4 regions of the Streptomyces sp. NPDC002676 genome follow, and region 4 is predicted to be linked to each of the others. Evidence: riboswitches for the same ligand, from Rfam matches in the RefSeq annotation. Region 4 holds a riboswitch; each other region holds the start of a gene.

Region 1 (7,600 bases), on a different contig from region 4:
AGGCCTCCGGGGCCGAGGTCCGCTACGGGGCACGGGTCGTCCGCGTGGACCGGCGGCCGGAGCGGGGCGTGGCCGTGCTCACCTCGGCCGGGGACGTCGTCCGCGCGCGCGTGCTGGTGAACTGCGCCGGGCTGTACTGCGACGAGGTGGCCCGGCTGACCGGGGACGAGCCCGGGGTGCGGATCGTGCCGTTCCGCGGGGAGTACTACGAGCTGGCGCGGCCGGAGCTGGTGCGCGGGCTGGTGTATCCGGTGCCGGATCCGGCGTTCCCGTTCCTCGGGGTGCATCTGACCAGAGGGATCGACGGCGGCGTGCACATCGGGCCCAACGCGGTGCCGGCGCTGGCCCGCGAGGGGTACGGCTGGGGGGTCGTACGGCCCCGGGAGCTGGCCGGGACGGTGGCCTGGCCGGGGTCCTGGGTGATAGCCCGGCGGCACTGGCGGTACGGCGCGGGGGAGCTGCGCCGCTCGGTGTCGAAGGGGGCGTTCCTGGAGGCGGTGCGCAGATTGCTGCCCGCGGCGGAGGCCTCGGACCTGGTGCCGGCCCCTGCCGGGGTGCGGGCGCAGGCGGTGCTGCGGGACGGGACGCTGGTGGACGACTTTCTCATCCGGGAGGGGAACAGGGCCGTGCATGTCCTCAATGCGCCCTCTCCTGCGGCTACCGCGAGCCTGCCCATCGGCAGGGAGGTCGGGCGACGCGCGCTGGGCATGCTCGGCTCGCTGTAGTGCCGTCCCAGGGGGGCCCGCCCTCTGGGGCGCCGGCCGGTGCCCACCCGCCACGCGACTCGGCAAGCCGGGAAGGCGCCGTAAAATCGGTCCTACTGTGTCTGACTCCCTGAGCACCCCCGAAGCCCCCCAGCCCGCTGCCGACGCGCCCCGGGCGCACGTCCCCGGTGTGTCCGTCCGGCACAGCCGGGCCAAGGGTGAGCCGCGGTTCCCGGACGGGCCCCAGGCCGATCCCGCCGGGTCGCACTTCGAGCGGCGGATCCGGAGCTTCCAGCCGCGCCGGAGCCGGGTGACGGCCGGGCAGGCCGACGCCCTGCAGCGGCTGTGGCCCAAGTGGGGGCTGGACATCGACGGACAGCAGACCATCGACCCCGTCCAGCTGTTCGGGAACACCCACCCCGTCGTCCTGGAGATCGGGTTCGGCATGGGCGAGGCCACCGCGCAGATGGCCGCCGCGGACCCCGGCACCAACATCCTCGCCGTGGACGTGCACACCCCGGGGCAGGGAAACCTCCTCAACCTCGCCGACCAGAACGCGCTGTCCAACATCCGGGTCGCCAACGGCGACGCGATCATCCTGCTCAGGGAGATGCTGCGGCCCGACTCGCTGGACGGGCTGCGCGTCTACTTCCCGGACCCCTGGCCCAAGAAGCGGCACCACAAGCGGCGGCTCATCCAGCCCGAGTTCCTTTCCCTCGCCGCGACCCGGCTCAAGCCCGGGGCGATCGTGCACTGCGCGACCGACTGGGAGCCGTACGCCGAGCAGATGCTCGAAGTGCTCACCGCTCATCCCGACTTCGAGAACACCCAGGCAGACGGCGGCTTCGCGCCACGCCCCGGGTTCCGGCCGCTGACCCGTTTCGAGGGGCAGGGACTGGACAAGGGACATGTGGTGAACGACCTGCTCTTCCGGCGCGTACCGCACCAGGACCGATAGCCGCACCACGCCCCACAGCCGTACCGGGCCCGACAGCCGTACCGGCACCGAACATCCACGCTGTCCCTCGTCCCTCGTCCCGTCACCGTTAGGGTCGATGCCGTGGCCACCAGTCCTCCGCCGTACCCGACGTACCCCGCCCCCGGCGACGGTGCGCTCCGGCACCCGCACTGGTGGCAGCGCACCTGGGTGCGCTGCGGCGCGCTGGTCACCCTGCTCGCGCTGTCCGGCCTGGTCATCCTCGCGCTGGTGCGCCGGCAGACGGGCACGGACGGGTTCCTCGTCGGGCTCGGTCTGGCCGTGCTGCCGGTGCCGTGGCTGATCGCCGCCTTCCGCTGGCTGGACCGGGTGGAGCCGGGCCCCTGGCGGAACCTGCTGTTCGCGTTCGCCTGGGGCGCGTGTGCGGCGGCGCTCATCGCCATCGTCGCCAACAGTTTCGCGACGAAGTGGATAGCCACCGCCACCGCGGATCCGGCGAGCGCCAACACCCTCGGCGCGACCGTCATAGCGCCGATCGTCGAGGAGTCCGCGAAGGCCGCCGCCGTGCTGCTGGTCTTCCTCTTCCGCAGACGGGACTTCACCGGGATCGTGGACGGGGTGGTGATAGCCGGGATCACCGCCACCGGGTTCGCGTTCACCGAGAACATCCTCTACCTCGGCACGGCCTTCGGGACCGACCAGCTCACCGGCCACCGCGGCATCGCCTCCGTCACCGCCGCCACCTTCTTCGTGCGCATCGTGATGTCCCCGTTCGCGCACCCCCTGTTCACCGTGCTCACCGGCATCGGCTTCGGCATCGCCGCGCTGTCCGCCGAGCGGCAGCGCGTCCGGCGGGCGCTGGTCCCGCTCTGCGGTCTGCTGCTCGCGATGGGCGTGCACGCCTTCTGGAACGGCTCCTCGACCTTCGGCGAGTACGGATTCTTCGCCGTCTACGGAACCTTCATGCTGCCCGCGTTCGGGCTGCTGACCTGGCTCGCGATCTGGACGCGGCAACGGGAGCTGCGGACCGTGCGCGAGGAGCTGCCCGCGTATGTGTACGCCGGGTGGCTGGGGCCGGCGGAGCCGTTCGCCCTGGGGTCGATGCGGGCGCGGCGGCTGGCCCGCCACCACGCCCGGCGGTACTTCGGGGGGCGGCCGGCGGCACGCGCGGTCGCGGAGTACGAGGCCTGCGCCACCTCGCTCGCGTTCCTGCGGCACCGCGGGCGCAAGGGCAAGGCCGGGGCCGGCTTCGCCGTACGGGAGCGCGAGCTGCTGGCGGAGCTGTGGAAGCGGAGGGAGGTTTCCCGGCCGGCGCTGGAGTACGCGGCCAGGGCCTCCGTTCCGGTGCCGGTGCACTGGGCGCCGTACGGCTATCCGGCCGGGTACCCGGCGGTGCCGTATCCCGCGTACAACCCGTACCGGACGTAGGCACCGCCGGATCACGCCGTCGCGGTGGAAAGAGCGGAAGGAAGCCTCAGGCGGAGGCCTCCGTCAGCTGCTTCAGTTCCGTGTCCGTCAGCTTCAGCTCCGCCACGCCCAGCAGTGCCGGCAGCTGCTCCACCGTCCGCGCCGAGGCGATCGGTGCCACGATGGTCGGCTGGGCCGCCAGCCAGGCGAGGGCGACCGTGGCCACGGGGGCGTCGTGGGCGGCGGCGATCTCGTCCAGGGCGGTGAGGACCCGGCGCCCGCGCTCGGACTTCAGGTGCTGCGCGGCCGAGCCGGCGCGGGGGCTGTCGACCGTCGTGCCGGGGCGGTACTTGCCGGTGAGGAAGCCCGCGGCCAGCGAGAAGTACGACACGGCCCCGAGGCCCTCGCGGGCGGCGAGGTCGCGCAGCGGACCCTCGTAGGTGTCGCGGGAGACCAGGTTGTAGTGGGGCTGGAGGGCGACGTAGCGGGCGAGGCCCTCGCGGTCGGAGAAGTCGAGGGAGGCCTGGAGGCGCTCGGGAGTGATGTTGGAGGCCGCGATGTGCCGGACCTTGCCGGCCTTCACCAGCTCGTCCAGGGCGCCGATGATCTCCTCGACCGGGACCTCGGGCTTGTCGAAGTGCGTGTAGTAGAGGTCGATGTAGTCCGTGCCGAGGCGGCGCAGGGAGGCGTCGGCGGCGGCCTTGATGTTGGCCGCGGACAGGCCCTGGTACTCCGGGTGCTGGCTGACCTTGGTCGCGATGACGACGTCGGAGCGGTTGCCGCGGGCCTTCACCCACTTGCCGATGACGGTCTCGGACTCACCGCCCTTGTTGCCCTCGGCCCAGGCCGAGTAGGAGTCGGCGGTGTCCACGAAGTTGCCGCCGGCCGCCGTGTAGGCGTCGAGGACGGCGAAGGACGTCTCCTCGTCGGAGGTCCAGCCGAAGACGTTGCCGCCGAGGGCGAGGGGGAAGACCTGGAGATCGGAGGAACCGAGTGTGCGCAGAGGAGCCATGCCCTGTTTCAACGCCCGTACCAGTGATCACATTCCGCGCAGCAGGACAGCAGGCCGACAGGCCGGGTCAGGGGTTGAGGCCCTTCTCGCGGAGCCAGGTCATCGGGTCGATGGCGGTCGGCTGGCCGCCGGGGTGGACCTCCAGGTGGAGGTGGGGGCCGGTGACGTTGCCGGTGGCGCCGATACGGCCGATCACGTCGCCGGTGTTGACCTTCTGGCCGACGCTGACGTTGATCGAGGACTGGTGGCAGAACCACAGCTCGGTGCCGTCGTCCAGGGTCAGCACGGTCCGGTAGCCGTAGGCACCGGCCCAGCCCGCCTGCGTGACGGTGCCGCTGTGGACGGCCTTGATGAGCGTGCCCGTGGGAGCGGCGAAGTCCAGGCCCGTGTGGTAGCCGGAGGACCACATCGCACCGGGCTGCCCGAAGGTGCCGGTGAGGGTGTACGAGACGACCGGCAGGCTGAACTGCTTGGCCAGCTTGGCCAAGCGCTCCGCCTCGGCCTTCTTCTTCGCGATGGCCTCGGCCTGCTCCTTGGCGGCGGCGGCCTTGGCAGCGGCGGCCTTCTCCGCCTTCGCAGCCGCGGCGGCGCTCTGCTGCTCGGCGGCGGCGACCGCGGCGGCGGTGGCCTTGCTGTCGGCCTGGCCCTGCTGCTGGTCGGCCTGCGCCATGATCCGGTTGCGCAGGGCCTCGCCCGCGTCCGTGTTCTGCGCGTCCTCGGAGGTCATGCCGACCCTGCTGAGCGTGTCCGCGGAGGCGGCCTTGGGCGCGTCCGCGGAACCGTCGTCAAGCAGGGAGTCGACGGAGGAAGGCAGGTCGGGCAGGTCGGGCATCGAGATGGCGACCGGGGGCTTGCCGGAGTTGGCACTGGCGATGCCGCCCGCGCCGACCGCGGCCAGGACGCCGACGCCGAGGACCGTGGAGCTGCGCGCGAGCCCGCCGCGCTGCTTGGCGACGCGGTGCCGGCCGCGGACCGGGCGGACGGAGTCCTCGGTGGGGTTCCACTCCTCCCAGGGGCCCTCCTCGGCCGGGAAGGAACCGTAGCCGAAGGCTTCGGTCTCGCGCTGAGCCGGTATGAACGGGGCTTCTTGGGCAGGCCGGTTGGACGCCACGCGGGCGTACTCCTTTCCTTCCTCCGCCTACCGGGTTAGCTGACGGGTTCGGAGCAGGAAGGTCTCCTACGCGTGGCACTGCCGTGTACTCAGCGAGTTCACGACGGCGTCCGCGCGATTCACCCCAAGGTGGTGGTTCCCCGGTTCCCTCGCGGGATTCGGCGCATGAGCACGGAGCCGCCTCTTGTGACGGCTGGGACGACCGCGCTGCGTTATCGAACGTTAATAGACCCGACTGTCAGATTCCAAGCCGTTCGGCTTGATCATTAATGCTTTCCAGGGCGGCGATACACGCCATTACCGGCTCAAACCGGGCAACTTGACCGGGGTTCAGGAGTCACAGCGTTTTTGATGGTGACTCAGATGTTATGCGGAGGGCGGTCGCCCGATCACCCTGAGTAGTGCGCCCCACAGGCCGTTGAACACTGCAAACACTCAGGGCCGGAACCCAATTCTGGATTCCGGCCCTGAGCCTTCAGTAGCGGGGACAGGATTTGAACCTGCGACCTCTGGGTTATGAGCCCAGCGAGCTACCGAGCTGCTCCACCCCGCGTCGATGTCTCTACTGTACGCCATGTGCGGGGCAGAAAGCACATCGGTTTACTGACCGGTCAGTAGGCGGTCTTATTCGCCGGTCAGCAGATGGCGGTTCGGCGCCATGGCACGCTCCTCGTATTCGGGCAGTACGACGACCTCCACGCCCTGCGCCGACAGCAGTCCGCTCCCGTCGGCCGCCGCCACGAACGTGTCCGGTTCGCTCCAGGCCGTGACCACCCGCCGTACCCCCGCCGCCAGGATCAGCCGCGCGCAGGGAGCCGGCCGTGAGGCGCGGCGGGCACAGGGCTCCAGGCTGCTGTAGACCGTGGCGGCGGGCAGCCTCGGGTCGGCCGGGTCGATCTTCGCCAGGGCCGCCTCCTCGGCGTGGACGACCGGGTCGTCACCCTCGCGCGAGTGGCCGCGCGCCAGCTCGGTCCCGTCCTCGGCGACCACGACCGCGCCCACGCTGAACGCCGTCTCCGAGGGCGGGCACAGCGCCGCCAGCTCGCAGGCGATCCTCATCCAATGCCGGTCGGCGGCCGTGACCGACTGCCCCGTTCCGGGTGCGGTGGGCTCGTAATGCATCAGTACGACGTCCTCGATCCTGCGGGTTTCGGTGAGGCGGAGGCGACCGGCCTGGTACGCGCCCGGGCCGAACAGCCGGGGCGCCTTCGGGTCCCCGACGAGCAGCGGGGCGAGGACCAGCTGGAGCTCGTCGGCGAGGCCCTGCTGGAGGAGCTGGGTGTGGACGGTGCCGCCGCCCTCGACCATCAGGCGCCGTACGCCGCGTACGTCGTGCAGGTGCTCCAGCAGGGCGCGCCAGTCGAGGTCGGGGCCGAGGGCGACGAGGTCGGCGGCGATACCGAGGCTGCGGGCCCGCTCGGCGCCCTTGTCGGTGGTGCAGACGAGCTTCTGGCCGCCGGTGTGCCAGAACCTGGCGCCCGGGTCGAGGTCGCCGGAGGCGGTGACGGTCACCTTCAGCGGATACTCCGGCCGGCCCGCGGCGACACGGGCCGCGCGGCGCTCCGGGGAGTTGACCAGGAGCCGCGGGTTGTCCGCGCGGATGGTGCCGGCGCCGATCAGGATGGCATCGACCGAGGCCCGTATCTCGTCGACCCGGTCGAAGTCGGCCGGGCTGGACAGCAGGAGCCGCTCGGGGCCGGTGTCGTCCAGGTAGCCGTCGAGGGAGACGGCGGCGGACAGCAGCACGTACGGCAGGGGCATCGGCGTCCTCATTCCGGAAGCTGACTTGCTGAGGCTGACGGCAGGGCTCGTCTTGGTTCAAGTTTGAAACAAACTTACACTGGCGGCATGACGACCCGCTGGCTCACCCCCGAAGAGCAGCGCGCCTGGCGCGCCTACATGGCCGCCGCCCGGCTCCTGGAGGACACGATCGACCGGCAGCTCCAGCAGGACGCCGCCATGCCCCATCTGTTCTACTCCGTGCTCGCCAACCTCTCCGACGCGCCCGACCGGCGACTGCGCATGACCGATCTCGCCGAGACGCTGAAGATCACGCGCAGCAGGCTGACGTACGCGGTGACCCGGCTGGAGCGGGACGGGCTGGTGCGCCGCGAGGACTGCCCCTCGGACAAGCGCAGCAGCCTCGCGGTGCTGACGGAGGAGGGGATGGCCGTACTGGAGCGCACGGCACCCGGGCACGTCGACACGGTGCGCGCCGCCCTCTTCGACCGGCTCACCCCGGAGCAGGTACGGCAGCTGGAGGAGATCTGCACGCAGATCGCGGGCGGGCTGCAGGGCGACGACGCCGAGGCCGGGGCGGGTGACGTCCCGTGGCGGCGCCGTTCGTCATGCACGTCGTCCACATCACCGACAACTCCAACTCCATGATTGCTTTAACTTTTAAGCATGAGGTAGGGTCCCTACGAACG
Region 2 (7,600 bases), on a different contig from region 4:
GGCCAGCGGGCTCGCCGAGCCCCAGGAATTGGTCCGGATGGTGCTGGCCAGCGAGCATCCGGGGATCGTCTACGGCGGCCTCGTGGAGGTCGTCGACGCGGCCGAGCTCGACGACACCCGCGCCAGGCACCCCGAGATCGACCGGCATCTCGCCCTCGCCGACCTCGTCGTCGTCAACAAGCTCGACCGGGCGGACGACCCCGACCGCGTCCTCGGGCTCGTCCGCTCGCTCACCGACCACGCCGCCGTCGTCCCCGCGACCTACGGCCGCATCGATCCGGAGTTCCTCTTCGACTGCAGGCCGAGCGAGGAGCGGATCGGGCAGCTGTCCTTCGACGACCTCCACGAACACACCGCGGACGACAGCCACGCCGGTCACCTGCACACCGGCTACGACAGCCTGCCCTTCACCTCCGACGTGCCCATGGACCCCCGCACGCTCATGCGGTTTTTGGACAGCCGGCCCGAGGGGCTGTACCGGATCAAGGGATACGTCGACTTCGGGCCGCACGACACCCGCAACCGGTACGCCGTCCACGCCGTCGGCCGGTTCCTGCGCTTCTACCCCGAGCCCTGGGGCCCGGCCGACGCCCGCCTCACGCAGCTCGTGCTGATCGGCTCCGGCATCGACCCGGAGGCGCTGAACAAGGAGCTGGAGGCGGGAAGGAACGACGCCCCGCACGCCGACGAGCACGGCATGTGGGGCGTCCTGCGCTACGTCCGGGGCACCGAGGAAGAGCCCGACGCGGAGTCGTACGGCGCCTAGAACACCGGTCCCGCGACCACCGACACCGTCTTCGCCAGCGACGTGCCCGAACCGTCCCGGCGCGGGTCCAGCTCCGGCAGTTCCGCCGGGGTGCCGTTCTTCTGCGCCGCACGTGCCGGGACGGGGCCCGCCCAGCCCAGCGACAGGCAGTCCTCGCCCTTCAGGAACCGCTGGCAGCGCACGCCGCCGGTGGCCCGGCCCTTGCGCGGGTACTGGTCGAACGGCGTCAGCTTCGCCGTCGTCTGCACGGAGTCGTCCAGCGTGCCGCGCGAGCCCGCCACCGTGAAGACCACCGCGTCGGCCGCCGGGTCGACCGCCGTGAACGAGATGACCTTGGCGCCCTCGGTGAGCTTGATGCCCGCCATACCGCCCGCCGGACGGCCCTGCGGGCGCACGATGGACGCCTGGAAGCGCAGCAGCTGCGCATCGTCGGTGATGAAGACCAGGTCCTCCTCGCCGGTGCGCAGCTCCACCGCGCCGACGATCCGGTCGCCGTCCTTGAGCGTGATGACCTCCAGCTCGTCCTTGTTGGACGGGTAGTCGGGCACCACGCGCTTGACGACGCCCTGCTCGGTGCCGAGCGCCAGGCCCGGCGAGGACTCGTCCAGCGTGGTCAGGCAGGCCACCGTCTCGTCGTCCTCCAGGGAGACGAACTCCGCGAGCGGGGCCCCTCCGGCGAGGTTCGGCGCCGTCGCGGTCTCGGGCAGCTGAGGCAGGTCGACCACGTTGATCCGCAGCAGCCGGCCCGCCGAGGTCACCGCGCCGACCTCGCCGCGCGCGGTCGCCGGAACCGCCGAGACGATCACGTCGTGCTTGACCCGCCGCGCGTCCGCCTCCTCGGCGAACGGCTCGGCGGTCGACGTACGGGCCAGCAGCCCCGTCGAGGACAGCAGCACCCGGCACGGGTCGTCGGCCACCTGGAGCGGCACGGTGGCCGCCGCAGCGCCTCCGGCCTCCAGCAGGACCGTACGCCGGTCGGTCCCGAACTGCTTGGCGACGGCGGCCAGTTCGGCCGAGACCAGCTTGCGCAGCTCCGTGTCGGACTCCAGGATCCGGGTCAGCTCCTCGATCTCCGCGGTGAGCTTCTCCTTCTCCGCCTCCAGCTCGATGCGGTCGTACTTGGTGAGCCGGCGCAGCGGCGTGTCGAGGATGTACTGCGTCTGCACCTCGCTCAGCGAGAAGCGCTCCATCAGGCGCTCCTTGGCCTGCGCGGAGTTCTCGCTGGACCGGATCAGCCGGATGACCTCGTCGATGTCGACCAGCGCGGTGAGCAGGCCCTCCACCAGGTGCAGCCGGTCACGCCGCTTGGTGCGCCGGAACTCGCTGCGGCGCCGCACGACGTCGAAGCGGTGGTCGAGGTAGACCTCCAGCAGCTCCTTGAGGCCGAGGGTGAGCGGCTGGCCGTCCACCAGGGCCACGTTGTTGATGCCGAAGGACTCTTCCATCGGGGTCAGCTTGTAGAGCTGCTCCAGGATGGCCTCCGGCACGAAGCCGTTCTTGATCTCGATGACCAGGCGCAGGCCGTGCTCGCGGTCGGTGAGGTCCTTGACGTCGGCGATGCCCTGGACCTTCTTCGCGTTGACCAGGTCCTTGATCTTCGCGATCACCTTCTCCGGACCGACCGTGAACGGCAGCTCGGTGACGACCAGGCCCTTGCGGCGGGCGGTCACGGTCTCGATCGAGACCGTCGCGCGCATCTTGAAGCTGCCGCGTCCGTTGGCGTACGCGTCCCGGATGCCGTCCAGGCCGACGATCCGGCCGCCGGTGGGCAGGTCGGGGCCCGGGACGTGCTTCATCAGCGCGTCCAGGTCGGCGTTCGGGTGTCTGATCAGGTGGCGGGCCGCCGCGATGACCTCGCGCAGGTTGTGCGGCGGCATGTTCGTCGCCATGCCGACCGCGATGCCCGAGGAGCCGTTGACCAGCAGGTTCGGGAAAGCGGCCGGCAGCGCCACCGGCTCCTGCTCCTGGCCGTCGTAGTTCGGCGTGAAGTCGACCGTGTCCTCGTCGATCGACTCGGTCATCAGGCTCGTCGCCTCGGCCATCCGGCACTCCGTGTACCGCATGGCGGCCGGCGGGTCGTCGTTGCCCAGCGAGCCGAAGTTGCCGTGGCCGTCCACCAGCGGCAGACGCATGGAGAAGGGCTGCGCCATACGCACCAGGGCGTCGTAGATCGACGCGTCGCCGTGCGGGTGCAGCTTGCCCATGACCTCGCCGACGACGCGGGCGCACTTCACATAGCCCCGGTCGCGGCGCAGGCCCATCTCGTTCATCTGGTAGACGATCCGGCGGTGCACGGGCTTGAGACCGTCACGGGCGTCCGGCAGGGCGCGCGAGTAGATGACCGAGTACGCGTACTCGAGGTAGGAGCCACGCATCTCGTCGACGACGTCGATGTCGAGGATCCTCTCCTCGAACGAGTCGTCGGGCGGCGGGGTCTTCGTGCTGCGGCGGGCCATCGCTGCCTGGCTCCTTGCTGAAGCGATTGACGGATCTGACGCGGACCATTGTGGACCGCGGCACTGACACCATGGTCCGCGACCCGGTGGCAACGTGGTCCACGACCCGGTCCCCACGCGCGACGCAGGCTACGTGATCCGCTGTGGGCGTACGTCCGGCGGGAACTTCGCCGCCGCTGCGCGCGCTTGCATACAGTGGCAGGACCGGCAGGAAAACCGCGGTTTCGACGACCGCCTCCGCTCGCGAAGGGACGTACATGCCCATGGGTCACACGACCACAGCCGAGGCAGGCTCCGGGGGCCTGACAGCGACCGAGCACCGCCTGGCCAACGGTCTGCGCGTGGTGCTCTCCGAGGACCACCTGACCCCGGTGGCGGCGGTCTGCCTCTGGTACGACGTCGGCTCGCGCCACGAAGTCAAGGGACGCACCGGTCTGGCTCACCTTTTCGAGCACCTGATGTTCCAGGGCTCCGGTCAGGTGAAGGGCAATGGCCACTTCGAGCTGGTCCAGGGCGCCGGCGGCTCGCTCAACGGCACCACCAGCTTCGAGCGCACCAACTACTTCGAGACCATGCCCGCCCACCAGCTGGAGCTCGCGCTGTGGCTGGAGGCCGACCGCATGGGCTCGCTGCTCGCTGCCCTGGACGACGAGTCGATGGAGAACCAGCGGGACGTCGTCAAGAACGAGCGGCGCCAGCGCTACGACAACGTGCCCTACGGCACCGCCTTCGAGAAGCTGACCGCCCTCGCCTACCCGGAGGGCCACCCCTACCACCACACGCCGATCGGCTCGATGGCGGACCTGGACGCGGCCACCCTGGAGGACGCCCGCCAGTTCTTCCGCACCTACTACGCCCCCAACAACGCGGTGCTCTCCGTGGTCGGCGACATCGACCCCGTGCAGACCCTCGCCTGGATCGAGAAGTACTTCGGGTCCATCCCCGCGCACGACGGCAAGCCCGCGCCGCGCGACGGCTCCCTGCCGGACGTCATCGGCGAGCAGCTGCGCGAGGTCGTCGTGGAGGAGGTCCCGGCGCGCGCCCTGATGGCCGCCTACCGGCTCCCGCACGACGGCACGCGCGCGTGCGACGCGGCCGACGTGGCCCTGACCGTCCTCGGCGGCGGCGAGTCCTCCCGCCTGTACAACCGGCTGGTGCGCCGCGACCGTACGGCCGTTGCGGCCGGCTTCGGCCTGCTGCGCCTGGCCGGCGCCCCCTCGCTGGGCTGGCTGGACGTGAAGACCTCCGGTGACGTCGAGGTGCCGGTCATCGAGACCGCCATCGACGAGGAACTGGCCCGGTTCGCCGAGGAGGGCCCCACGCCCGAGGAAATGGAGCGCGCCCAGGCCCAGTTGGAGCGCGAGTGGCTGGACCGGCTCGGCACGGTCGCCGGCCGCGCCGACGAACTGTGCCGGTACGCCGTCCTGTTCGGCGACCCGCAGCTCGCCCTCACCGCCGTCCAGCGCGTCCTGGCGGTGACCCCGGAGGAGGTCAAGGAGGTCGCCCAGGCCCGCCTGCGCCCCGAAAACCGCGCGGTCCTCGTCTACGAGCCGCTGTCCGCCGAGTCGGCCCAGCACACCGAGGAGGCCGGGCGCGGCGAGGACCCGGAGCAGGAAGCGACCGTAGAGGCCGGCAACGAGAACGACGAGGAGACGGCCAAGTGACCGAGCTCGCCACGATGGACTTCCACCCCCAGCCGCAGGCCGGCGAGGCCAAGCCCTGGGCGTTCCCGGCCCCCGAGCGCGGCACGCTGGACAACGGCCTGACCGTGCTGCGCTGCCACCGCCCCGGCCAGCAGGTCGTCGCCGTCGAGGTGCTGCTGGACGCGCCGCTGGACGCCGAGCCGACCGGCCTGGACGGCGTCGCCACGATCATGGCGCGGGCCTTCTCCGAGGGCACCGACAAGCACTCCGCCGAGGAGTTCGCCGCCGAGCTGGAGCGGGCCGGCGCCACGCTGGACGCGCACGCCGACCACCCCGGCGTCCGGCTCAGCCTGGAGGTCCCGGCCTCCCGCCTGGCCAAGGGCCTCGGCCTGCTCGCCGACGCCATGCGCGCGCCCGCCTTCGCCGAGAGCGAGGTCGAGCGGCTGGTCCGCAACCGCCTGGACGAGATCCCGCACGAGCTGGCCAGCCCCGCCCGCCGGGCCGCCAAGGAACTCTCCAAGGAGCTGTTCCCGGCCACCTCGCGCATGTCCCGCCCGCGCCAGGGCACCGAGGAGACGGTCGAGAAGATCGACGCGGCGGCCGTCCGCGCCTACTACGACCGCCATGTGCGCCCCGCCACGGCCACCGTGGTCGTGGTCGGCGACCTCACCGGCACGGACCTGGACGAGCTGCTCGGCGACACCCTGGGCGCCTGGACGGGCACCCCGGGCAGCCCGCGGCCCGTGCCGCCGGTCAGCGCCGACGACACCGGGCGCGTGGTCATCGTGGACCGGCCCGGTGCCGTGCAGACGCAGCTGCTCATCGGCCGGATCGGCCCCGACCGGCACGACCGCGTGTGGCCCGCCCAGGTGCTCGGCACCTACTGCCTCGGCGGCACCCTCACCTCCCGCCTGGACCGTGTCCTGCGCGAGGAGAAGGGCTACACCTACGGCGTGCGCTCCTTCGGGCAGGTGCTGCGCTCCGCCCCGGACGGCACGGGCGCCTCGATGCTCGCCATCAGCGGCTCCGTGGACACCCCGAACACCGGCCCCGCGCTCGAGGACCTGTGGACGGTGCTGCGTACGCTCGCGGCGGAGGGCCTGACCGACGCCGAGCGGGACGTCGCCGTGCAGAACCTCGTCGGGGTCGCGCCGCTGAAGTACGAGACCGCGGCGGCCGTCGCGGGCACCCTGGCCGACCAGGTCGAGCAGCACCTGCCCGACGACTTCCAGGCCGCGCTCTACCGGCAGCTCGCCGCCACCGGCACCGTGGAGGCCACGGCGGCGGTCGTGAACGCCTTCCCGGTGGACCGTCTGGTGACCGTCCTTGTCGGTGACGCGGCCCAGATCAAGGAGCCGGTCGAGGCGCTCGGCATCGGCGAAGTCACGGTCGTGGCGGCCGAGTAGAGCCCGAGCGCACGCACGCGCGAGTGGGGCCCGGCGACTTACGGGTCGTCAGGGCCCCACGCCTGTGCACCGGCTGTTCCCCAGCCGCTCCCCAGATGTCCGAATTGGGGCGGAGGTTGCCTGTCTGGCCTGTGGGATGCGCTACAAAACTCCGGATCCGTTTGGGCGGGGAAAGCCACCCCCCGTAGCGTCGTGCGGGCTGTTCGTCAGGCAGTGCGCCGCACCCGCGGCACCGGACAGTCATCGCCGAGTCCCCGTACGGCGCGAGCCAGGGGAGCCGGGGACCCACACGTCCCCTGGGGTGAATCGGACTCCCGCGCGTGCGCGAGGGGGTCCGTAGGAGACCTTCCTGCTCCGAACCCGTCAGCTAACCCGGTAGGCGAGAGGGAAGGAAAGGACCAGCCACTTCATGGCGTTCATGTGCGCCACCGGGAAGCACCGCAAGCCCGGCCGGGTCAAGCGCACCACCGCTCAGGCGGCCGGCGTCGCGGCCCTGACCACCGGCGTCATCGGCACCCTCGCGGCCACCCCGTCGCTCGCCGCCGAGAACTCCGTCGAGCAGACCGGCCTCACCCCGGTCATCACCGTGAGCGACGAGATCGCCGAGCAGATCGACGCACAGGCCACCGCGCAGCAGCAGGCCGCCGAGCGGAAGGCGGCCGAGCAGGCCGCGGCCAAGGCCGCCGCCGAGCGGGCGAAGGAGGAGCGCGAGGCCAAGGCGCGCGCCGCCCGCGCGGCTGAGCGCAAGCGCCTGAACGCCTTCGTCGCGCCGATCGCCGACTCGTACGTCTCCACGGGCTACCGCGCCAGCAGCTCCCTGTGGTCCTCCGGCTCCCACACCGGCATCGACTTCCACGCGGCCAGCGGCACCCCGGTGCACGCGGTCGGCCTCGGTACCGTCGTCTCCACGGGCTGGGGCGGCGCGTACGGCAACCAGATAGTGATCCGGATGGCCGACGGCATGTACACCCAGTACGGCCATCTGTCGTCCATCGGCGTCACCGTGGGCCAGCAGGTCGTCCCGGGCCAGCAGATCGGCCTGTCCGGAGCGACCGGCAACGTCACCGGCCCGCACCTCCACTTCGAGGCCCGCACGACCCCGGAGTACGGCTCCGACGTCGACCCCGTCGCCTACCTCCGCCAGCACGGCCTGAGCGTCTGACACGCACCCCGAAGCGGCACTCGCGACGAAGCCCCGGTTCACCGAGCCGGGGCTTCGTCGTTTTTCGCGGCGTCCGCGGTGCCCGCTGACCAAAAAATATCCATGGATTCTGGGCCGCCGTCGGAAATTCCCGCACATTGCAATAGAGTCACGGAACACGCGTCCGT
Region 3 (7,600 bases), on a different contig from region 4:
ATCGAGACCGTCGACGGCGAGCTGCCCACCGCGGTAGCGCTTGGTGAGGCCGCGCGTGGCGATGACGCTCGCCACCGCGTCCCCGGGCTCCCGCTGCGTGGCGGACGGTGCGTCCATCGGCTCCCTCGTCTCGTCGTGCTCCAGTCGTACGCCAGGGGGACCCGTGAGCCCCCCTGCCCCGGTTCACCGCCCCTGATTCGGGGTTACTTCCCCTCGTTCGCCGCCTTCACCAGCGCGTCCTTGGTGACCGTGCCGACATACACCTTGCCGTTGTCCGTGATCAGGGCGTTGACCAGGCGGGTGTGGAAGACGGTGCCCTTGCCGAACTTCCCGGAGACCTTGTCGCCGAGCGAGCCGAGGAAGCCGCCGAACGCACCGCCCTTGTCGCCGCTGGGCATGCCGCCCTTGGCGCCGGTGTCGAAGACGGCTATGGAGTTCCAGCCCTTGCCGAGGACGTCATGGCCCCCCATGCCCGCCATGCCCTTGCCGAAGTCCTCGCCGGGCCTCGGCGCGTGCTGCCGTGCCCTGGACTCCTTCTTCTCCTCGGTGACCTTCGCACCCTTGGGCGGGGTGAAGTCGAAGGTGCGGGCGGCCGGTTCGGCGAAGGAGACCTGGGTGAAGCCGACGTCGAGGACGGCAGCGCCGCCGCTCGCCGGGGTCAGCGTGAACTTCAGCGGCTGACCCGTCTTCGCGTCCACGGCGATACTGATCGCGCCGACCGTGCTGCCGGACTGCCTGGGCTTGATCAGCAGCTTGTAGGCGTCGCGGCCGGCGACCTGGGCGGTGCCGTCGACGGTGACGGACGTGGTGTCGTCCACCGACTTCAGGGCCTGGTCGGCGAAGTCCTTGGGCGTGGCCGGGGGCTCGGCCCGGTGCTCCTTGGCCGAGCCGGCCGAGGAGCCGTGGTAGACCTCGTTGCTCTTGCTGTCGTAGCCCCACACGTCCTTGCCGTTGTGGATGAGGCTGTACTCGGCGCCGCTCTCCAGCAGCGACAGCTTCTGCCGGTCCGGGCCGTCGAGGGCCACGCGCAGGGTGTGCGTGCCGGAGACCAGCTCGGTGAGCTTCGCCTTCGGGTCCGCGGTCGAGCCGTCGCCGTGGCCGCCCCGGGCCGCGCCGGACATCAGGCTGTTCTCCAGGCCGCCGAAGTTCGGCAGGCCGAGGTCGGTGTCGATCTTCACCGTGCCGGACAGCTGCTGCACGTCCGACTTGGCTATCTTCTCGATGAGCTGCTGTGCGGTGATCTTCGGCAGGTCGGGGTCACCGGAGGCGGCGAGCGCCGGGACGAGCCCGATCGTGGCCGCCGCCACCCCCACCACCGCGACCGGGACGACGTACCGGGCGGCCTTGCGGCGTCCGGTACGCAGGTCCCCGTCCTGCGCGACGTCCATTGCGTCGTCGGATTCGTACGGTGCCATGTGTGCCTTACCTCCGTCGTCGGCGGCGGCTGTCCTCACGCTGGTCCACCTGAGCCGCCATTCTCACCCGAATCGGTGAGGAGTGGTGATTTCCGTGGTTCCCATCTGACCAAATCGGCCGTGAGGAAGCGTCAGACCTCGGAGCCAACTCCGTGTACGCCTGCGGTATGACACGAAAGGGCGGCAGCTCCACCCGACCCGTAGGGGTCGTCCCGAAGCCGGGCTCAGCCGGCCCGGAACACCACCGCGTCGCACAGTTCCGTCAGCGCCGCCTTGGCGTCGCACTCGGGCAGCGGGGCCAGCGCGGCGCGCGCCTCCTCGGCGTAGCGGACGGCGTCCCGGCGGGCCTGCTCCAGCGCGGGGTGTGCGCGCAGCGCGGCGAGCACCTCGGCGTGCCGGGCGTCGTCGCTGAGGTCGGAGTCCAGCAGCTCGCACAGCGCGAGGTCCTCGGGCAGCCCCAGCTTGGCCGCCCGCTCGCGCAGCCGGAGCACGGGCAGGGTCGGGATGCCTTCGCGCAGGTCGGTGCCGGGGGTCTTGCCGGACTCGTGCGAGTCGGAGGCGATGTCCAGGACGTCGTCCGAGAGCTGGAAGGCGACACCGAGCCGCTCGCCGTACTGGGTGAGGACGTCGACGACCGTCTCGTCGGCGCCGGACATCATGGCGCCGAACCGGCACGAAACCGCCACCAGCGCACCCGTCTTGCCGCTGAGCACGTCCAGGTAGTGGTCGACCGGGTTACGGCCGTCCGAGGGACCCGCGGTCTCCAGGATCTGACCGGTCACCAGCCGTTCGAAGGCGAGGGCCTGCACCCGGACCGCCTCGGGGCCGAGGTCGGCGAGGATCTGGGAGGCGCGGGCGAAGAGGAAGTCGCCGGTGAGGACCGCGACGGAGTTGCCCCAGCGGGTGTTGACGCTGTCCACACCGCGGCGCACGGCGGCCTCGTCCATGACGTCGTCGTGGTAGAGCGTGGCGAGGTGGGTCAGCTCCACGACGACGGCGGACGGCACCACGTTCGGCGCGTACGGGTCACCGAAGCGCGCCGCGAGCATCACGAGCAGCGGCCGGAAACGCTTCCCGCCGGCCCGGACGAGGTGCTGCGCGGCCTCGGTGATGAACGGGACCTCGCTCTTGGTGGCTTCGAGCAAACCTTCCTCGACAGCCGCCAATCCGGCCTGGACATCGGCTTCGAGAGCCTGGTCCCGCACGCTCAGCCCGAACGGCCCGACGACGGTCACGAGGGGTCTCCTGTCTGCTGTGTCTCTGTTGGCGATTACACGGTTTGTCGATAGGTCGCCGCTATCACTTCAAGTCAGCGTATCCGGTCCGCTTTCGATCACCGATAGCGCCCACCGCTCGAGACACTCATGCACATCCGTACGTCCTACCCCCACGACTCCCACCGGCGGACGGTACGAGGGGGTACGCGCACGTATGGCGGACCCCGCCGGACGCGCCGGCCCCCGCGCCGCGTCGGCGAGTCGCGACGGGAGCCGTGGCCGGCCACCGAACCCTCCGAAATCAGCTGTGACGCGGACCACTTTCCCGTCTCCAATGGGTGAAGCAAATCCCCTGAAACCCCCGAATCGCCTGAATCCCCTTAATACCTCATGCCTGATTTGCCATATTTTGCCCATTCGTGAGTTGGGTCACTCACGCCCACCGGAACGCCTCGCCGGGAATAGTCGCCCCCACCCCTTCCCACCCCTTGCCGCAAAGGCGAGTTGAGTGTTGGCAACTGCAAAGGATCAAGTACCACATTCAGAACAGATCAAGGTCAACTGGGTTGATCTACGAATCTGGTACTTGTTCCGGACATGTGCTCTCGCATACGTTCCGGGCCATCAGGCGGACGCCGAATCCTGCCGCCGCCTGAAAGACCCATCGACGAACTCATTTCGTACGGCAGGAGCGGGGGACCCAGGTATGCCGCCGGCCCGGTCGACACATGTCGCACCGGAACGGCTAGGGGTGAAGTCGTGCCGTCTCGACGGCCCGGCCGGGCACTCCCCAGCCCGAACCCGACAGCTCACCTCGCAGGCGCCGGAGAGGACTTCCCCATGTCTGCTGCCGTTCAGCCCCGCCGCACCCGGAACAACCGCCTCCTCCGCGCGCTCGCCGCCGCCGGCACCGGCGTCGCCGTACTCGCGATCCCGCTCATCGGCGCCACGAGCGCATCCGCCGCCGGCGGGACGACGACGACCGCCGCCACCACCCTCGCGGGGTACCCGAACAACCTCGACGGCTGGATCCGCGAGTCGCTCGCGATCATGGCTCAGAAGGGCATCCCGGGCAGCTACAACGGCATCTACCGCAACATCATCCGGGAGTCCTCGGGCAACCCCAACGCCATCAACCTCTGGGACTCCAACGCGGCCAAGGGCATCCCGTCCAAGGGCCTGCTCCAGGTCATCGACCCGACGTTCAACACGTACCACGTGGCCGGAACGTCGTTCAACATCTACGACCCCGTCGCGAACATCACCGCCGCCTGCAACTACGCCGCCGCGCGCTACGGTTCGATCGACAACGTCTTCAGCGCGTACTGACATACCCCCCGGTCAGTCGGTCGGGAACAGTCTTTCGAGGACGACGGCGATGCCGTCGTCCTCGTTCGACTTGGTGAGCTCGTCGGCGACCGCCTTGAGTTCGGGGTGCGCGTTGGCCATGGCGACGCCGCGGCCGGCCCAGGCGAACATCGGGATGTCGTTGGGCATGTCGCCGAAGGCGAGAGCCTGTTCGGCGCCGATCCCCAGCAGGTCGGCGGCGAGCGCGAGCCCGGTCGCCTTGGTCACCCCGCCGGGCTGGAGCTCCACGGTGCCCGGCCCCGACATGGTGACCGTCGCCAGCGAGCCCACGACCGAGCGCGCGAGTGCCGCCAGCGCGTCGTCGGACAGGTCGGGATGGCGCAGCAGCACCTTGCTGATGGGCTCCGCCCACAGATCGTCGCGGCGGCCGACCCGCACCGCGGGCAGGGTCGGATGGGGCATCCGGTACCCGGGCTCGATGAGCGTGAGCCCGTCCACGCCGTCCTGGTCGACGGCCGCGTGGACCTGCCCGACCTCGGCCTCGATCTTGCCGAGCGCGGTCTCGGCCAGCTCCCGGTCGAGCCGCACCGACCGCACCAGGCGGTCGGCTCCGGCGTCGTACACCTGCGCGCCCTGCCCACACACCGCGAGCCCCGTATATCCGAGGTCGTCCAGCAGGGGCCGCACCCTGGGTGCCGGGCGGCCCGTCACCACCAGGTGCCGGGCGCCGGCCCGCGCCACCCGCGCGAGCGCGGCGCGCGACCGGTCGGAGACGGTGTCGTCGCCGCGCAGCAGCGTCCCGTCCAGGTCGGTGGCGATCAGTGAATACGCGGGGGAGGCGGCCATGATCAGAGAATACGGACCTCGCGCCCCACCCGACTCCCCCTGTCACCCTGTGCACTTATGTACTTCCCAGCCCCAAGTGGGGCCATCCGCTTGCCTGATGGCCTCCTTCGTAGGAGTGGAGCGGCCTCAGCCATGGGCCGCCTGCGGACCGGATCCACCCCGTCCGCCCCCAAAGGCAGCCAAGCCGGGGATTGCCACCCCGACAAGACTTTTCCGGGCATCAAGAACTCTTCAGTCATCACCCGCACAACCCTTCGGGCACTGCCCAAGACACCTGCCTCCGCCGTAACGTGTGGCGCGACCACATGGAACGCATCGCCGCGCAAGGCGCCGGATGAGAGTGAGGCAGTACCCCATGCCCCCCTTCGACGTCCCCGAGGGTGACCCCTTCGGTCCGCACAACCTTCCCTATGGCGTCTTCTCGCCCTCCGGCAGCACGGAGCGGAGGGTCGGCGTCCGGCTCGGGGACCACGTCCTCGACGCGGGCGCCGCGGCCACCGCCCTCGGCTCGCCGCACCACGCGCTGCTCGCGAAGCCCACCCTCAACCCGCTGCTGGCCGCCGGCCGCACGGCCTGGTCCGAGGTGCGGCGCGCGCTGACCGCCTGGGTGACGGAGCCCGCGCACCGCGAGACGGTCGAGCCGCTGTTCCACCCGCTGTCCGAGGTCACCCTGCACCTGCCGTTCGAGGTGGCGGACTACGTCGACTTCTACGCCTCGGAGAACCACGCGCGGAACGTCGGCCAGATCTTCCGCCCGGACGCGGCGGACTCCCTCACCCCCAACTGGAAGCACCTGCCGATCGGTTACCACGGCCGCTCCGGCACGGTCGTCGTCTCCGGCACGGATGTCGTACGACCCTCCGGGCAGCGCAAGGCGCCGGCCGACCCCGCCCCCGTCTTCGGCCCGTCGGTCCGGCTGGACATCGAGGCCGAGGTCGGCTTCGTCGTGGGCAAGCCGTCCGAGCTGGGCACGCCGGTCGCGCTGGGCGACTTCAGGGAGCACGTCTTCGGGCTGTGCCTGCTGAACGACTGGTCCGCGCGCGACATCCAGGCCTGGGAGTACGTGCCCCTCGGCCCCTTCCTCGGCAAGTCCTTCGCCACCTCGGTGTCCGCGTGGATCACCCCGCTGGAGGCGCTGGAGCACGCGCGCGTGGCGCCGCCGGAGCGCACGCACCCGCTGCTGCCCTACCTGGACGACACGGCCGAGGGCGGGCAGCCGGACGGCTACGACCTGCGGATCTCCGTGGCGATCAACGGCCATGTGGTCGCCGAGCCGCCGTTCTCCACCATGTACTGGACCGCCGCCCAGCAGCTCGCCCACATGACGGTGAACGGGGCCTCGCTGCGCACCGGCGACTTGTACGGCTCGGGCACGGTCAGCGGCCCGGAGCAGCATCAGCGCGGCTCCCTGCTGGAGCTGACCTGGAACGGCCGCGACGCCCTCGAACTCCCGGACGGCAAGCGCACGTTCCTGGAGGACGGCGACGTGGTCACCATGTCGGCGTGGGCGCCGGGGCCGGACGGGAGCCGGGTGAGCCTGGGCGAGGTCAGCGGGCGGATCGTGTCGGGCTGACCTCCGGGAGCCGAGGGCGCGGCTAAGAGACTGGAGTGACCGGCGGGGTGAGCGTCACCCCGCCGGTCCCCGGACTCGGCACGCGAAGGAGCCGGACTCGAAGGAGGGCGGGCGGATCCCCGTCGGGGACTGCCTCTTGGCGCCCCTCGCCGTCATACTGACGGGACACGCACCACCCCTCTCCCGCACACACTCCGACCCCGACCAGGACGGTGCCCCGGTATGACCGTCTGCCTGCTCCTGCTGAGCGTCGTCGCCCTGACGGCCGCCGTACCGGCGCCGCGTGCCCTGACCCGGGCGAGCTGGCCCGAGCGGGAGCCCGTGGTCGCGCTGTGGGTGTGGCAGTGCCTGGTCGCCACGGTCCTGATGTGCTGCCTGGCCGCGCTGATCCTCGGCGCGGCGGCCGTCTTCCACACCGTCCGCGACCGCGTGTTCGCCCCGGCACCGCCCGCCGTCACCGCTGCGTACGACCTCTCGTCCGCGCCGGTGTGGGCGGTCACCCTCACGGTGCTGCTGGCCTGCGGGGCCGCCTGGACGACGGCGATGCTGGCCCGGGAACTGGCCGAGGCCCGCCGGCGCCTCGGCCAGACCCGCGCGCAACTGCGCGAACGCGCCCCCGAACTCCCGGCCGGGCTACCGGCCGCGCGGGGCCCGATGCTGGTGCTGGAGGACGAGTACCCGGACGCCTGGTGGATGCCCGGCCATCCGCCCCAGCTGGTCGTCACCACCGGGGCGCTGCAGCGCCTGACCGACCACCAGCTGGACGCGGTCCTCACCCACGAGCGGGGTCACGCCCGCGCCCACCACGACTGGCTGCTGCACCTGTCCACGGCGCTCGCCACGGGCTTCCCGCGCGTGCCGCTGTTCGCCCACTTCTGCGACCAGACCCACCGCCTGGTCGAACTCGCCGCCGACGACACCGCGTCCCGCCGCTGCGGCCACCTCACCACGGCCCTCGCGCTGATCGAGCTGAACCAGCACCGGGGCGTCCTCTCCTGCGCCTCCAGCCGCCGTCTGCTGGGCGAGCGCGTGGACCGCCTCCTGGAGCCCCCGCCGCGGCTGCTGCGACGGCAGCGGGCGCTGACGACGACGGTGGCCGCACTGGTGCCGTTGCTGCCGCTGCTGATCACGTTCGCCCCGGGACTGTCGGCGCTGTCCTGAGCCCCCTGGGGGCGGCCGCCCCCAGACCCACCCCACCCCCGCAGGCGCCCGGGTGGCAGCTCGCTATATCCAGTCGTCCG
Region 4 (7,600 bases):
GCGCGCGATCCGTGCCACGTCGTCGTCGGAGCTGACGTAGGGCGGCATCGTGTAGACCATGTCGCGGAACGGGCGCAGCCACACGCCCTCCCGCACGGCGGCCCGGGTGGCGGCGGCCATGTCGACCTCGTGGTCGAGCTGGACGACCCCGATGGCACCCAGGACGCGGACGTCCTTCACCCCGGGCAGTTCGGCGGCGGGTGCGAGGCCCTCCCGCAGTCCCGCCTCGATCCGCCGCACCTCGGACTGCCAGTCCTGGCCGAGCAGCAGCTCGATCGAGGCGCAGGCGACGGCCGCGGCGAGCGGGTTGCCCATGAAGGTCGGCCCGTGGGCCAGCACCGGCACCTCGCCCTGCGAGATGCCGTCGGCCACCCGCGCGGTGCACAAGGTGGCCGCCATCGTGAGATAGCCGCCGGTCAGGGCCTTGCCCACGCACATCACGTCCGGGGTGACCCCCGCGTGCCCGGCCGCGAACAGCTCGCCGGTGCGGCCGAAGCCGGTGGCGATCTCGTCGAACACCAGCAGCACGTCGTGCGCGTCGCACGCCTCGCGCAGCACCCGCAGATACTCGGGGGAGTGGAAGCGCATCCCGCCCGCGCCCTGCACCACCGGCTCCACGATGACCGCCGCCAGTTCGTGGGCGTGGGCCTCGATCAGCGACCGCAGATGCCCGGCGTACGACTCCTGGTACTCCGTCGGGGGCGCGTCCGCGAACACCTGGCGCTGGAGCACCCCGGTCCACAGCTCGTGCATCCCGCCCTGGGGGTCGCACACCGACATCGGCTGCCAGGTGTCCCCGTGGTAGCCGCCCCGCCAGGTCATCAGCCGCTGCTTCTGCGGGCGGCCGAGCGAGCGCCAGTACTGCAGGCACATCTTCACCGCGACCTCGACCGACACGGACCCGGAGTCGGCCAGGAACACATGCTCCAGACCGTCAGGCGACAAGTCGACAAGGAGCTTCGCGAGCCGCACGGCGGGCTCGTGCGTGAGCCCGCCGAACATGACATGGCTCATCCGGCCCAGCTGCCGCTGCACGGCCTCGTTGAGGACCGGGTGGTTGTAGCCGTGGATCGCCGACCACCAGGACGACATCCCGTCGACGAGTTCGCCCGAGCCGTCCGCGAGCTTCAGCCGGACCCCGCTCGCCGACTCCACGACGAGCGGTTCGGCACGTCCGGGCATCGGGCCGTACGGATGCCACACATGCCGCCGGTCCAGCTCCAGCAGCTCGGGCACGCCCAGCTCAGGCATTGGGCGCGATGTCCGTTCCGGCGCCCCGGCGGCGGACGGCGACGAGGTCGGTGCGCGGCTCGTTCGCCGAAGCCGCAGGCGCGGATGCGGGCACGGACGCCGTACCGCACACGTCCCCTCCCTCGTGCGAGCCGCACACGGACCCGCAGCCGCCGCCCTCGTGCGACCCGCAGCCCGCCTCGGCGTGCGATCCGCAGCCGCCACGGGCGCCCTGGACGTCGGCCCGGTGCTTCGGCAGCGTGACCTGGTCGGCGCCCTCCACCTCGAAACCGGCGTCGGCGATCATCTCCAGGTCGGCCTTGCCCGCCTGGCCCTCGCTGGTCAGGTAGTCGCCGAGGAAGATCGAGTTGGCCAGGTTCAGGGCGAGGGGCTGCATCGAGCGCAGGTGGACCTCACGGCCGCCCGCGATACGCACCTCCACGTCGGGGCAGACGAAGCGGACCATCGCGAGGATGCGCAGGCAGCGCTGCGGGGTGAGGTTCCACTCCTTGGCCAGCGGGGTGCCCTCGAACGGGATCAGGAAGTTGACCGGCACCGAGTCCGGGTCCAGCTCGCGCAGCGAGTAGACCACGTCCACCAGGTCCTCGTCGCTCTCGCCCATGCCCGCGATCAGACCGGAGCAGGCGGACAGACCGGCCGCGTGCGCCTTCTGCACCGTGTCCACCCGATCGGCGTACGTGTGGGTGGTGGTGATGTCCCCGTACGTGGCCTCGGAGGTGTTGAGGTTGTGGTTGTAGGCGTCGGCACCGGCCTCACGCAGCCGCTCGGCCTGGCCGTCGGAGAGCAGACCGAGGCACGCGCACACCTCGACGCCCTCGTTCTGGTCCTTGATCGCCTTGATCGTCCGGGAGACCCGGTCCACGTCGCGGTCCGTCGGACCGCGTCCGCTGGCCACCAGGCAGACCCGCTTGGCACCGCCGGCCAGGCCCGCGGCGGCGGCCTGCGAGGCCTCGTCCGGCTTGAGCCAGGTGTACTTCAGGATGCCGGCCTCGGAGCCGAGCCGCTGGGAGCAGTAGGAGCAGTCCTCCGGGCACAGGCCGGACTTGAGGTTGACCAGGTAGTTGAGTTTCACGCGCCGGCCGAACCAGTGCCGGCGCACCTTGCCGGCCGCGGCCACCACATCGAGCAGGTCGTCGTCGGAGGTGGCGAGTACGGCGAGTGCTTCCTCGCGGGTCGGCAGCTCGCGCCGAAGCCCCTTTTCCACCAGCGTGTTCAGCAGGTCCATGAGGTCTGATCCTGTCTTACGCGACCGCCCCGGGCCAATGTGAGTTTGAACAACGCGGACGGTTCACCGTGTGGGTATCGCCACACCCTGGGCGGCTCGGCGTCCGGCTAGGGTCTGTCCGCTACCTACAAATGCCCCGGAGGACCCATGGCGTTCGGCTGGATCGACGAGCAGGCCGAGGCGCGCCGCCGCGCCGGACTCGTACGGACGCTGCGCCCGCGCCCCGCCGACTCGCCGCTGCTGGACCTCGCGAGCAACGACTACCTGGGCCTGGCCCACCACCCCGACGTCGCCGAGGGAGCCGCCCAGGCCGCCCGGGCGTGGGGCGGCGGCTCCACCGGTTCCCGGCTGGTCACCGGCACCACCGAACTCCACACCGAGCTGGAGCGCGAACTGGCGGAGTTCTGCGGCTTCGAGGCGGCTCTGGTCTTTTCGTCCGGTTATGCCGCGAACCTGGCCGCCGTGACCGCGCTGGGCCCGCACGGCTCGCTGATCGTCTCGGACGCGGGCAACCACGCCTCGCTGATCGACGGCTGCCGGCTCGCCCGGGGCAGCACGCAGGTGGTCGGGCACGCCGACCCGGAGGCCGTGTGCAAGGCGCTGAGCACGCACGAGGGACCGGCGATCGTCGTCTCCGACACCGTGTTCTCCGTCGACGGCGACGCGGCCCCGCTGGCCGAACTGGCCGCGGCGTGCCGGGAGCACGGCGCCGGGCTGGTCGTGGACGACGCCCACGGGCTCGGCGTGCTGGGTGACGGCGGCCGGGGAGCGCCGAACGAGGCCGGGCTCGCGGGCGCGGACGACGTGGTCGTCACGGCCACGCTGTCCAAGTCGCTGGGCAGCCAGGGCGGGGTGGTGCTGGGCCCGGCCCGGGTGATCGACCACCTGGTCAACGCGGCCCGGACGTTCATCTTCGACACCGGCCTCGCCCCCGCCGCGGCGGGGGCGGCGCTGGCGGCGCTGCGGCTGCTGCGCCGTGAGCCGGAGCGGGCGGCACGGGCCCGTGAGGTGGCCGCGGAACTGCACGCACGCCTGACCGCCGCGGGTCTGGAAGCGGTGCGTCCGGACGCCGCGGTGGTCTCGGTGCGGGCCCCGTCCCCGGAGAGCGCCGTGCGCTGGGCGGCCGACTGCCGTTCGGCCGGTCTTGCCGTGGGCTGCTTCCGTCCTCCTTCCGTGCCCGACGGCATCTCGCGGCTGCGGCTGACCGCCCGCGCGGACCTCTCCGGGTCCGAGATCGAACGCGCTGTACGGGTCATCGACGAGGCGCGACCATGAGTCGGCGTGACACGGCCGGGCTTCGCACGCATCTGATCGGATCTGATCGGTAGCGGTTGGTCGGGGTCAGGGTCAGGGTCGGGGTCGGGGTCGGGGTCGGTCGGGATCCGCGGGTCACCGGAGCGCGGCCACGAACCCCGCCCAGCTCCCGGGGGAGAAGAGCAGCGCGGGTCCGGCCGGGTTCTTGGAGTCGCGCACGGCGAGCAGTCCGGCCCGCGGGCCGGAGCGCGGCCGGGCCGTCTCCACGCAGTTGTTCGCTCCCGTGCTGTAGCTGCTGCGCAGCCATTGCGCATCGTGCAGATCGGTACTGATCGGGACGTGCCGAGGCAGTACTGACATGGTGCCTCCTTACGCGCCGTCACCTATCCCGGCGATGTAATCCAACGATTCCTCGGGTGAAAGGGCGTGGATGCGAAGGGTGTTGAAGGCCTCCGAGTAAGCCACGAGGTCTTCTTTCCGTTCCAGATAGAGGCTACTCGTCAATTGGTCGAGAACAACCACGTCCAGATCAGAAGTGCTCGGAAATGAGAAGATTACGAAAGGTCCCGTGAGGCCGACATGTGCCCCGGCTCCGAACGGAAGTACCTGTAGCCGTACTTGGGGCAGCCGCGCCGCCTGCAGCAACCGCTCCAGCTGCCGGGCCATCACCTCCGGGCCGCCGACCTCGCGCCGGAGCACCGCCTCGTCCAGTACGGCGTCCAGGTGCAGCGGCGGATCCGAGTGGAGCACGTCCTGCCTGGCCAGACGCACTTCCACTAACGCGTCCAGCGCCTCCTCGTCCAGGCTCTTCACGGCCGCCCGGGTCACCGCGCGGGCGTACTCGGGCGTCTGGAGCAGACCCGGGACCACCGTGGTCTCCAGGGTGCGCATGCCACTGGCCTGTGACTCGAGGCTGATGAAATCGCGATAGGTCGGCGGCAATACCCCGCGGTACGCATGCCACCAGCGGTTGCGTGCGCCGACCGCGTTCTCCTCGGCACCGGCCAACAACAGTAGTAACTCACGGAGTTGGGCGTCCCGAACCGCGTACGCGTCCAGGAGTATGCGCACATCGGCCGGTTTCACGCCGCTGGCACCCGTCTCGATACGGCTCACTTTCGACTGGTGCCAGCCCACCAGCCGGGCGGCCTCGCCACTCGTGAGCCCAGCCTCGGCGCGCAGCGTGCGCAGTTCGGCGCCCAGTTTGCGGCGGCGCACCGCGGGACCGTTCTGCATGGGCTCCTCCTTACTCCTTCCGGGCCGCCCAAATACGTGCTCCCGTCGCAGAGTTCACCGCTTTGAGCGACAGATATATGCATATCTTGGTGGATCGCTCCCCTGACCGGCCCGGTAATGGCAGTCTGGCGAAGAAGCACCAGTCCGGGACCGTACTCGAACCATCCGCTCCTTTGTCGGACTCCGGTCCCGTGGGAAAGGGACGACCTCGCCATGGCAGACCATCTGGAAGCATCCGTCACTCTGCCGAGCGATCCGGCCTCGGTCTCCGTCGCCCGCTCCTACGTCGTGGGCACCCTCGCGGAGTGGGGCCTGCCGTCGGACACCGACGTGGCCGACACCGTGCGACTCATCGTCTCCGAACTCGCCACGAACGCCGTACAGCACACCTTCGGCCAGTCACCCACCTTCACGGTCGACATCGCGCTGCACCGTGACGAACACCTGCGCATCGGCGTCACAGACAGTCATCCACGCTTTCCGAAGAGACTGCCCGCCGCGGTCCAGCAGGACAACGGCCGCGGCATGGTCATCATCCGCTGGCTCACCGCCGAGTGCGGCGGCAAACTCCGCGTCCGCCCCACCCGCGAGGGCGGCAAGACGGTCTCCATCGAGCTCCCGTGGACGATCCCGGCCGAACCGGTGCCGGCGGCCGGCCAGCAGGAGCCCTGACCGTCCACGGGGTGAGGAGCCCTCAGCTGACCCGGCCGTACCAGACGCTCCGCGTCCAGATCCTCTCCAGCTTCACCACGTCACCCGTCTTCGGGGCGTGCCAGATCTTCCCGTGTCCGGCGTAGATGCCGACGTGGTAGATGCTCGAACCCGAGTGGAAGAACACCAGGTCGCCCGCCCTGCGGCTGCCGGCCGAGATGTGGTGCGTCTTGTTGTACTGCTGGGCGGCCGTACGCGGCAGGGTCTTGCCCACCTTCTTGTACGAATAGAGCGTCAGCCCCGAGCAGTCGAACCTGCGCGGCCCGCTGGCGCCCCACTGGTACGGGGCGCCCCTCTTGGAGGCCGCGACCTGGAGCGCCTTCGTGGCCGTGGTGGCGGCCGAGGCCTCGGTGGCCAGACCCGGGACCGCGATCGTGCCGCCCACGGCGGCGAGAGTGAGTGCCGAGGCCGTGCCGGCCCGGGCCATCAGTGACGGGACACGATTGAGCGCAGTCATGCGCAACCCTTCGTCAGCCGCCTGTGAAGGATGACCTGTCGGATTCGGGCTGGCGAAGTTGCCCGGCCGCGTTGCCGCGGCTTCACCCCAAGGGCCTGCTCGGAACCTCCGCCCGTCCGCGCTGTGCGGACGAACCTCCGTTCCGGCGACCCGCCTTGCTCGGGTCCTCCACTCCTGCCGATCCACTCCTGTCGACCTGTCGTCCGGGCGGCGGCAGGACTCGGCGTCCGCCCGGACCGCCCCGCCGCGGTGGCGGGGGCTTGTCGTCGGACAGGGATCTTCACCCACAGGTGTCCGAAAATCCCAATGGAATCGGGGATTTGTGGTGTTACTCACCACTCACCCGTTCGGGTGGACATGGGTGCGTTCGAGACACCGTCAGTTCCCTTACAGGGCCCCGGACCTGGGACGGAGCGCGTTCGGGCCCCCTCGGACGAGCGCCGTGCGCAAGCCGAGGGGGCCCGGAAAAGGATCCGTGAATACGCCGGCCGTGGGTCCGCCGTTCGGGCCGTTTCAACTCCCGCCCGGGCGCGGCTTCGACACGCGGTTCCCGGCGTCTCGGATATGTGTCCGGATCAGCCGACACCGTCGGGCGGGAGCGCGACGCGAGCGGTACGGCGCTCACCGTCGAGCACCCGCAAAGCCCGTGCCAGCGTGTCCCCGTGCAGCTCCGTCTCACCCCGACGGTGCATCAGCACCAGCGCGTCGCGCAGCTCGGACGCCTTGTGCACCAGCGCCTGCGCCGCGCGCAGCCCGCGGTAGGTGTCACCGTCGTGCGCCGGGTTGATCCGGCCCAGCAGATCGACGGTCTCCAGGTAACGGTCTATCAACTCGCCCTCGGCCCGTGTCAGCGCGGGCAGCGGAGGCAGGTCCGGCAGCATCGGCGGCTCACCCGGCCTCGGGCGCGCCGGGCACGGTCCTGCGGCTGGGGACGACGCCGTCCACCAGTCCGTACTCCAGCGCTGCCGTGGCGTCCAGGATCAGATCCCGCTCCAGGTCCCGGTCGACCTGCTCCTCCGTACGGCCGGTGTGCCGCGCGAGCATCTCCGCCGTCAGGGTGCGCACCCGCTCCAACTCCTGGGCCTGGATGACGAGGTCGCTGGGCATCCCCCGCACCGGCTCGCCGAGACCGGGCTGTTCGATCACCATCCGCGCTCCCGGCAGCGTGAACCGCCTGCCCGGGGCCCCGGCCGCGAGCAGGACGGCGGCGGTCCCGGCGGCCTGCCCCAGGCAGTAGGTCCCCACCGGGCAACTGACGTACTGCATGGTGTCGTAGATCGCCGCCAGCGCCCCGAAGGAGCCGCCCGGGGAGTTGATGTACAGCGTGATCTCCCGGTCCGGGGCCGCGTGTTCGAGGTACATGAACTGCGCCGTCACGTCGTTGGCCGCCGTGTCGTCGAGCGGTGTCCCCAGGAAGACCACCCGGTCCTCGAAGAGCTTGGCGTAGGGATCGAGCGTGCGGTGGC

What was found. A riboswitch is a leader RNA that binds a small molecule or an ion and turns the genes downstream of it on or off. The one in region 4 is predicted to bind cyclic di-AMP.
Region 1: another riboswitch for cyclic di-AMP. It lies ahead of ACWD3E_RS38370 (M23 family metallopeptidase); the one in region 4 lies ahead of ACWD3E_RS19055 (C40 family peptidase).
Region 2: another riboswitch for cyclic di-AMP. It lies ahead of ACWD3E_RS29710 (M23 family metallopeptidase); the one in region 4 lies ahead of ACWD3E_RS19055 (C40 family peptidase).
Region 3: another riboswitch for cyclic di-AMP. It lies ahead of ACWD3E_RS30800 (transglycosylase SLT domain-containing protein); the one in region 4 lies ahead of ACWD3E_RS19055 (C40 family peptidase).

Annotation. Positions count from the first base shown of each region.
Region 1 is NZ_JBSFVT010000026.1:17,303-24,902, forward strand. It holds gene lhgO (L-2-hydroxyglutarate oxidase) at 1-725, shown strand, start outside; gene trmB (tRNA (guanosine(46)-N7)-methyltransferase TrmB) at 823-1,662, shown strand; gene ACWD3E_RS38360 (PrsW family intramembrane metalloprotease) at 1,765-3,069, shown strand; gene ACWD3E_RS38365 (aldo/keto reductase) at 3,116-4,060, opposite strand; gene ACWD3E_RS38370 (M23 family metallopeptidase) at 4,128-5,171, opposite strand; cyclic di-AMP (ydaO/yuaA leader) riboswitch at 5,181-5,345, opposite strand; tRNA gene ACWD3E_RS38375 (tRNA-Met) at 5,651-5,724, opposite strand; gene ACWD3E_RS38380 (dihydrofolate reductase family protein) at 5,796-6,932, opposite strand; gene ACWD3E_RS38385 (MarR family winged helix-turn-helix transcriptional regulator) at 7,020-7,559, shown strand.
Region 2 is NZ_JBSFVT010000013.1:114,007-121,606, forward strand. It holds gene ACWD3E_RS29690 (CobW family GTP-binding protein) at 1-766, shown strand, start outside; gene ACWD3E_RS29695 (DNA gyrase/topoisomerase IV subunit A) at 763-3,222, opposite strand; gene ACWD3E_RS29700 (M16 family metallopeptidase) at 3,480-4,886, shown strand; gene ACWD3E_RS29705 (M16 family metallopeptidase) at 4,883-6,271, shown strand; cyclic di-AMP (ydaO/yuaA leader) riboswitch at 6,506-6,668, shown strand; gene ACWD3E_RS29710 (M23 family metallopeptidase) at 6,681-7,433, shown strand.
Region 3 is NZ_JBSFVT010000014.1:130,534-138,133, reverse strand. It holds gene ACWD3E_RS30815 (ABC transporter ATP-binding protein) at 1-117, opposite strand, end outside; gene ACWD3E_RS30810 (LolA family protein) at 204-1,415, opposite strand; gene ACWD3E_RS30805 (polyprenyl synthetase family protein) at 1,640-2,650, opposite strand; cyclic di-AMP (ydaO/yuaA leader) riboswitch at 3,288-3,468, shown strand; gene ACWD3E_RS30800 (transglycosylase SLT domain-containing protein) at 3,473-3,961, shown strand; gene ACWD3E_RS30795 (HAD family hydrolase) at 3,974-4,786, opposite strand; gene fahA (fumarylacetoacetase) at 5,142-6,359, shown strand; gene ACWD3E_RS30785 (M56 family metallopeptidase) at 6,582-7,520, shown strand; gene recQ (DNA helicase RecQ) at 7,584-7,600, opposite strand, start outside.
Region 4 is NZ_JBSFVT010000006.1:130,864-138,463, forward strand. It holds gene ACWD3E_RS19025 (adenosylmethionine--8-amino-7-oxononanoate transaminase) at 1-1,251, opposite strand, end outside; gene bioB (biotin synthase BioB) at 1,244-2,476, opposite strand; gene ACWD3E_RS19035 (8-amino-7-oxononanoate synthase) at 2,624-3,751, shown strand; gene ACWD3E_RS19040 (DUF397 domain-containing protein) at 3,866-4,090, opposite strand; gene ACWD3E_RS19045 (helix-turn-helix domain-containing protein) at 4,100-4,966, opposite strand; gene ACWD3E_RS19050 (ATP-binding protein) at 5,180-5,638, shown strand; gene ACWD3E_RS19055 (C40 family peptidase) at 5,661-6,134, opposite strand; cyclic di-AMP (ydaO/yuaA leader) riboswitch at 6,138-6,276, opposite strand; gene ACWD3E_RS19060 (hypothetical protein) at 6,710-7,015, opposite strand; gene ACWD3E_RS19065 (ATP-dependent Clp protease proteolytic subunit) at 7,023-7,600, opposite strand, start outside.